Regions from separate parts of the Psychromonas sp. SR45-3 genome, predicted to be linked through region 1. Evidence: predicted binding sites of a transcription regulator. Region 1 holds the regulator's gene; the other holds the start of a gene.
The links. Region 1 encodes LexA, which represses DNA repair genes until DNA is damaged. Its sites were predicted from a motif close to TACTGTATNNNNATACAGTA; they were not measured.
Positions count from the first base shown of each region.

Region 2: recN (DNA repair protein RecN) is a predicted target of LexA. The motif match lies at 1,797-1,816, and genes of this name have one in related genera.

Region 1 covers NZ_JACJDP010000027.1:13,316-17,410, reverse strand. Annotated here, with positions in the region: gene metA (homoserine O-succinyltransferase) at 1-210, opposite strand, end outside; gene H5084_RS13785 (GNAT family N-acetyltransferase) at 486-971, shown strand; gene H5084_RS13780 (SCO family protein) at 1,072-1,710, opposite strand; gene lexA (transcriptional repressor LexA) at 1,763-2,392, opposite strand; gene H5084_RS13770 (type II secretion system protein N) at 2,731-3,480, opposite strand; gene H5084_RS13765 (type II secretion system protein M) at 3,499-3,981, opposite strand; gene gspL (type II secretion system protein GspL) at 3,981-4,095, opposite strand, start outside.
Region 2 covers NZ_JACJDP010000020.1:50,902-54,996, reverse strand. Annotated here, with positions in the region: gene grpE (nucleotide exchange factor GrpE) at 1-355, opposite strand, end outside; gene nadK (NAD(+) kinase) at 496-1,395, shown strand; gene recN (DNA repair protein RecN) at 1,931-3,610, shown strand; gene lolB (lipoprotein insertase outer membrane protein LolB) at 3,873-4,095, shown strand, end outside.

The sequences.
Region 1 (4,095 bases):
TAACAGTTCAATATCAACTTGTAAGGGAGTATTAGATAATAAACGCATGAGTTGCGTTTCAGTTTCAATTTTTTTAGGCATTAAATTAAGGATCAGAACGCGCAGAGGACGAATGTTCTGGTGACTAGCTCGTGTTTCTGACATCGTAAAAATATTTTCAGATTTTAAAATACTTGATGCAGGTAAATCATCTGGAATACGAATTGGCATAATTACTTCCTTAAAATGGCCTTTTAGACATCTAGAAGTCTAACACTAAAGTAACTATTTTAAATACTTAAATCTAATTTAGCAGCTGTATTTATTTTTTATCTCTATTTTTTGACCTCAATTATTGTCAAAAGTTAACTACTTCCTATGTTGATCCTTGATTATTTTTATCGATGCTAGCGCTTCCACCAGCTTGTCCTCACTTTATGTAGAATAATTTTGATACATTAGTTAGACTAAAAAAACACCAATAATTAAAAATAAAAGGAATAGTAATGCTTAATATTCAAACGGTTGTAGCGGACTTACATAATCCACAACATGCACAGGCTTATTTAAGCTTAATGTCGCATTATGCTTGTGACCCTATGGGTGGAGGTGAAGATTTGAGTGACTTTGCCAAAGAGAACTTAATCACAAACTTGCTTGCTAGGAATGATGTTTTTATTGTTTTAATTTTTAGTGATGAGCATCCAGCTGCATTACTAACTGCGATAGAAGGCTTCTCTACTTTTGCTTGTAAGCCATTATTTAATATTCATGATGTTGTCGTACACAATGATTTTAGAGGCCAAGGCCTTACTAAACATTTATTTGAAAAAATTGAAGAAGTCGCAAAACAGCAGGATTGCTGCAAAATAACGCTAGAAGTATTAAGTGGTAATGCCATTGCTTGTAAAGCTTATCAGCGCCTTGGCTTTTCTGATTATCAGCTGGATCCTGAGTTTGGTAGTGCATTATTTTGGACAAAAAAGTTATAAACTGCGATCACCTACCGTTTAGTTTATACATCAACTCAACGGTAAACAGCCCTTACTGATTTAGCAGCAACCCTAAATGAGGCTAAATCCATTAGCGCTTTTAATAATTCGCCTGTATTGCTTTAATATCTTCAACCATTAAATCCATATCAACATGATTAATGCCCTGTGCATTAATTGTCGATTTAAACGTGGCATGAAACTCACCTTCAGGATTGATTAGAACAATAGAAGCACTATGGTCAACTAAATAAAAATCATCAGTTTCCCCCTCTTCAACCAAGCTATAAATCAATCCTAATTGAGTAACAAATGGCCAAAGTTGTTGATGGGTGCTGGTTACGCCAATAAATGCTTTATTAAAATAGTGCACATAATCTGCCAGTTGTTCTGCTTTATCTCGATTAGGATCAACAGAAATAAATACAACTTGTGTGGTTGTATTTCGATCATTGGCTAAGCTTGGGTAAATACGGTCTAGGTCTGCTAATGTGGTTGGACAAACGTCGGGGCAATAAGTATAACCCACAAAAAATAAGGTCCACTTTCCTTTTAAAGATTGGTTGGTAAAAGCGACTTCCCCAGCTTTTTCAAAGGCAAATTCAGGTAATGGCTGCCGTGTCTGTTGTAACACTAAGGCATCATTTTTACTGTGAACTAAATGAAAAGATTGGGTGCTACCGATAATAAAAAATAAAATCATTAACAGCGCACTAAAAATTATTATTAAACGTTTCATTTAATTCACACTATAAGTTTGGAAGAGGGTTATTAATAACACTAATTGCCAATTACATCCAATCTGCAGTACGAATAACCCCAACCGCAATCCCTTCAATATCAAAAGATTGATACTCTAAGTCGACCTTTATCGCATCAAATAAAGCATTTTCTGCTTTTAATGTTATCTGCTTACCATCACGATAAAAACGTTTTACGGTGACATTGTCTTCAACACGCGCAACTACAACTTGGCCATTGTTTATGTTTTGAGTTTTATGTACAGCCAATAAGTCGCCATCCATAATACCAATATCTTTCATGCTTTCACCTTCAACGCGCAGTAAAAAATCTGCCGCAGGATGAAATAAAGCGGGGTCAACATCGTAATGTGCTTCTACATGCTCTTGAGCAAGAATAGGCTCACCAGCAGCGACTTTGCCAATTAAAGGTAAACCTTCATCGGCCACTATTTCATTATCTTTATGGTCGCTAACAACACGAATACCACGAGAGGTGCCTGACAATATTTCAATTGCACCTTTACGTGCTAAAGCTTTCAAATGCTCTTCTGCTGCATTGGCGCTTTTAAACCCAAGTATTTTCGCTAATTCAACACGCGTAGGAGGCATGCCAGTTTTTGCAATCTGATCTTTAATAACGTCTAAGACTTCGCCTTGGCGTTTGGTTAATTCTTTCATTATGAACTCCAAGCAATAAAAAACTGTAAACAAACACAGTGTATATTTATACATGGATAATTACTAGGGGCTGTTTCTCTTTAGCGCCGTTTTTATAGGAATTTATGCGACTACTATCAGTTTGAATAGATTAATGATTTTAAACCTATTTAAAAAGCTCAGAAATGGACAAAGGGCGTACTGTTCGAAGTAACAATAAAAAACCACAGGCCTCTAAAATTCGACATTTATTCATCCCACTCACCATTCCACTTACAATCATCAGTGAACGGAACGGCAAGCCGATTTTAGACTGCACGTCGAAGAGCTCGCGAGTGAATTCAGACAACGTAGACCGCTTATAACACACCTTTAAAACTAACAGTGGTTGCACCGCTGTCGTTTTTAGGACCAATCCAAGTTAATGATTGTGCTATCGATGGGGGGAGTTTATCTGTGCCTTGAATTTCACCATTTAATTGGTAGATACCACCCTCGCCAAGATTAATATCTAAGTTTGTATTTAATTGCTCAGATTCTTGAGTGACAAAAGCAGTAATATTGCCATTATCACATCCTAAGTCTACGGAAGGAGAAGCTAAATTTACATTACCCATTTGACTATAAACAAAGGCATTATGCCATACCACTCTTCCCTGTAATTGCTCACAATAAGGGTCACCTTGCTTTATCTGCTGAATAACTGCAGAAAAATCACCTTCTATTTTTACTGGTAATTTAGTTGGTATCAATGTGAGTAATTCTGCGGAGGTTAAATCAACCATAACATTTGATGCGCTTGCACCTGTTAAACCATATTGCACAAAACCTTTGCCTGACATTTTATTAGGGCCATTATAAAAGGAGACATCAGCACCTATTGCTAAATTCAATAATGCTTTTAATTGAACATTCCATTGCACATTATGGAGCGTAACCTTAGGGTTGATGATAATTTGTTTGGCTTGTCCATTCCATAGGCTACCAGAAACATTATTGATTTTAACCGTTGAAGCTGGCATCCAGCTGACAACAGCTGCAGCAGGTAGATTAACTAATAAACTACCACAGTAAACCAATACAACAAGTATCGCTATTTTGACTTTCATTTGAACCCTTTTACAATGCTAATAACTTAATGACAGACGGTTAATCTTAACCATACCTTGTATTTTATCCTGATTTAAATCAGCACTATTAACTTGTACTTGGTATTGATTTTGTAATGCAGTGATCCATTTTAAGAATTGGTTGAATTCAACTTGATTAATCCAAATATCAACGCTGCCATTACGGTTTTGAATACGAGAAATAACAATTTTATTACGCTTTGCAGTACTACTAATCAACTGTGATAAATTTTGTTTTCTCGCCGTTGTCTTATTATTTCCAACACCCGCAGCAACGAGTTTATTAGCATTACTTTCTACCCAATGTAATGTTTGTTGGCTACTTTGTAGTTTTTGCTGACTCTCTGCTAAATTAGTCGCAATAGGTTGCCAAATAAGAAAATAAATAATCGCAATGAATACAACCACCAGCGAAATAAAGGTCAGCTGTTGCTCTCTTTCTGAAATGTTATCCCACCACTCTTTGATTTGTTCAAACATTAGTTAACCCTCACCGTTAATACACCGCTGACACGGTTTTTATTATTACTCAATGCCCCTTGGCCAAGCGTATATTTAGTAGGAACTTTTTTGGCGAGTAATTCAAAGGCCTGA
Region 2 (4,095 bases), on a different contig from region 1:
TTTCATTCTCTTTATCTGCGTGTTGAATCGCTAATTCTAAGTGATCAACAACTGGCGTTAATGCATTCGCAAATGTTCTTAAAACAGATTTACGACGGTTTTCCGCATCAATGCCTGCTTTACGAATTTCGTTTTGAGAGAAAGCTTGAGCACGAATAACAAGATCTTTCTGCTCAGCTAATGCTTCTTCAGCCAAAGCTAATTTTTTAGTTAACGTTTCAATTTGAACAGCTTGCTCATCAACAACTTCAACAGCAACATCTTCAGTTATTGTTTCTGCATTTTGCTCGACAGCTTCTTCGCCTAAAACAGTTTCAATTGCTTCTTCAACAGTCTTTTTTTGTTCTTCGCTCATAATTCAATCCTACTTAATATTATTTGGGTCAATTTTATAAGTTCTATTATGGGGATAGTAATAATAGTTTCAAGCCTGTTAATAAAAACATTTATAACAGGTATACTGAAAATCATCACATTTTCGCAAGTAGGCATTCTATGAGTCAGGATAATCAGCAACAATCTGAATTTAAAACCATTGGGTTAATCGGCAAACCACAACACAGTGAAGCGCTACAGACACTAACTAGCCTGTACTATTTTTTAGAAGCTCGTGGTCATTCAATCATTGTTGACCTGCGTTTAGCTGATGACTTAGACCTACCACAAATACGCTATGAAGATTTAGTGGGGATTGGTCAAAAATGCGATTTAGCAATAGTCGTTGGCGGTGATGGATATATGTTAGGCGCCGCTAGAGTGCTTGCACGATTCGATATTTCAGTAATTGGTGTAAATAGAGGTAATTTAGGTTTTTTGACAGATTTAGATCCTGATAACTTCGAACAGCCACTTAGTGAGGTATTAGAAGGTAACTATCAAACTGAACATCGCTTTTTATTAGAAGCACAAGTGCATAGCCACGGTCATATGAAAAGCAGTAGTACAGCGGTTAATGAAGCGGTGTTACATCCTGATAAAATTGCACATATGATCGAATTTGAAGTATATGTTAACGACAACTTTATGATCAACCAACGTGCAGATGGCTTGATCCTATCGACTCCAACCGGTTCAACAGCTTATTCGCTGTCAGGAGGCGGCCCGATTTTAACGCCGAAACTGGATGCAATTAGTTTATTACCAATGTTTCCTCACACCCTTAACAGCCGCCCTATCGTTATTGATGCCAATAGTGTTGTGCGATTAAAAATGGCGCAATCAAATACGACAGAAATGCAAATCAGCTGCGACAGTCATGTTAATTTATCAGTGTTACCCGGTGATGAAGTCATTATTAAAAAGACACAGCATAAATTGCATTTGGTGCACCCTCAAAATTACAACTACTTTAACGTACTTCAAACTAAATTTGGTTGGGGTAATAAACTTTTTTAATATATTTAACTGACTAAAAATCAGTACAGGCCATCCTAGGAATGTACTGATTCAAGTAACCTAAGTTCTGGATAAGCAAAGCGATATCGCACCGTTATTCCAGCGGATTTCTTCGATAATTCGCCTTGAACTACGCAAAACTAACGGCACTATTTAATAGCCAAAAATATAATCTTATGACGTTATGATTTTAACTAACCTCAATTCCACTTTCATTAACCAAAATTAAAGTGTTCAGTTCAATTAGACCAGAATAAGTAATCCCCTCTAGCCAAATCAATCACCATTACCATTCGACCTCCCCTTTCATACTTATTTGTTATTAACCAAAACAACATTTCTGAATACATCGGAAAATGAACAGCATTAAAAAATTAACGAAAATTACACAAACAGCACTTTACTGTTTAAAAAAACAGTATTAAACTACAATCATAAGCTGTGTTTTTAAACAGTGCTTTTAAACCACTGTTTTTAACTAATGGTCATTTCGTTGTTAATATAATCGTTAAGATAATCATAGGATATCTATTTTATGCTAAGCCAATTAACTGTTCAGAACTTTGCAATTGTGAAATTTCTAGAGCTTGATTTTCACCAAGGCATGACCACAATCACTGGTGAAACAGGCGCAGGTAAATCAATTGCTATCGATGCATTAGGCCTATGTCTTGGTGACCGCGCGGATGCAAGCATGATCCGACAAGGTACGGATAAAGCAGAAGTCAGCGCACGCTTTAACCTAAGTGACACACCAAATGCACTTGCTTGGTTAAGTAATAACGATTTAGAAAATAGTCTCAGCGATAACCCTAACGAATGTTTATTACGTCGTATTATTACCAAAGAAGGACGCTCGCGTGCTTACGTTAATGCAACGCCGGTACCGCTTTCTCAATTAAAAAGTTTAGGTCAGCTATTAGTCAATATTCATGGTCAGCATGCACACCAAAGTTTATTACGCCCTGATATACAACTATCGATTATTGATGAATATGCCAATCATCAACAACTAGTACAAAAAGTAAAAGACACTTACCAAGGTTGCCACTTTCTAAAAAAACAATTGCAGCAACAACAGCTAAGTCAACAAGAAAAACAAGCTCGGAAACAGTTACTTGAATACCAAATTATTGAATTAGACGAGTTTGCATTAGCAGAGGACGAGTTTACAGAAATAGAGTCCGAGCATAAAAAATTAGCCAACAGTGGCGCGCTGCTAGAAAACACACAAATTAGCTTAAATTTATTAACGGATTCAGATGAAGTCGATGCACTAACGCTATTACAAAAAAGCATTTCATTACTTGAATCGCAAGTACAGCACGACAGCAAGCTTGAAAGTATTGTCACTTCGCTACAGGAAGCCGTGATTCAAATTGAAGAAGCAGGCTACGAATTACGTCAATACAGCGAACAACTAGAGCTGGACCCAGAGCAATTTGAGCAATTAGAGTCACGCTTAAGCCAGGCGCTGACATTAGCAAGGAAGCACCAAGTTCAGCCAGAAATGTTATATACGTTCCACCAAAAACTAAGCAAAGAATACCAACAACTTAATAATAGTGAAGCACAGATAGAGAAGCTAACGATGGATCTTGATAACGCAAAACAAGATTACATTAAACATGCACAAAAACTCAGCCAAAGCCGTCAACGTTACGCAAAAGAACTAAGTAAAAAAATTACTAAGAGCATCCAGAAACTTAATATGGCCGATGGTCAATTTGAAGTCGCAATGACTCAACACGGTGCTGATAGCCTGAGTCCTCTTGGTATTGATGGCATTGAATTCCAGGTTGCAGCTAATGCAGGGCAAGGCTTACAAAATTTAGGTAAAGTTGTATCGGGTGGTGAATTATCACGTATCAGCTTAGCGATTCAAGTGATCATCAGCCAACGCGTTTCAACACCAACGCTAATTTTTGATGAAGTTGATGTAGGTATCAGTGGCGCAACCGCCGCAGTAGTTGGTAATTTATTACGTCAATTAGGTGAAAGCACACAAATATTTTGTGTTACTCATTTACCGCAAGTAGCTGGTAATGGTCATCAACATATGATTGTTAATAAACATAGTGATGGTAAAAGTACCAATACTAATATGCAATTATTAGATGAATCAGAACGTATTCATGAACTCGCAAGGCTATTAGGCGGAGATAGTATTACCGAACATACATTAGCCAACGCAAAAGAATTGCTAATTTCATAGATAAGTTGATTGGTTAATTGTCTGCACTCATTCATTACCAATAAAATGCATTACTTATTCAAGGTAATGCATTACCTTTCATCTAGCCATTATGCGTTATTTCGCTTTCAATTAATTTACCAATGACAACGAACTATAAATCCAGCCAACAGATAAAATGAACGAATAAAATAATGAATGTTGAATCTGCGAAACAAAAGAACAAAGCGATCACTAAAATAGTTTGATATATTAAAACCACTTTTCTTGGCTGGCTTTAATAATGAAAAAATTACTTTCACTGATATTTATTATTACCCTCTCTGGTTGTTCTCAATTTAATAACTCAGATTCCGACGACAACGCGCTATTAACTAATCTGACTTGGGAACAGCAACAACAAACATTACAACAACTTGATCACTGGACACTCACCGGTAAGCTGGCTATTTTCCTTGAAACGGATCGCCAGAGTGCCAATATTTATTGGCAACAACAAGGTGATG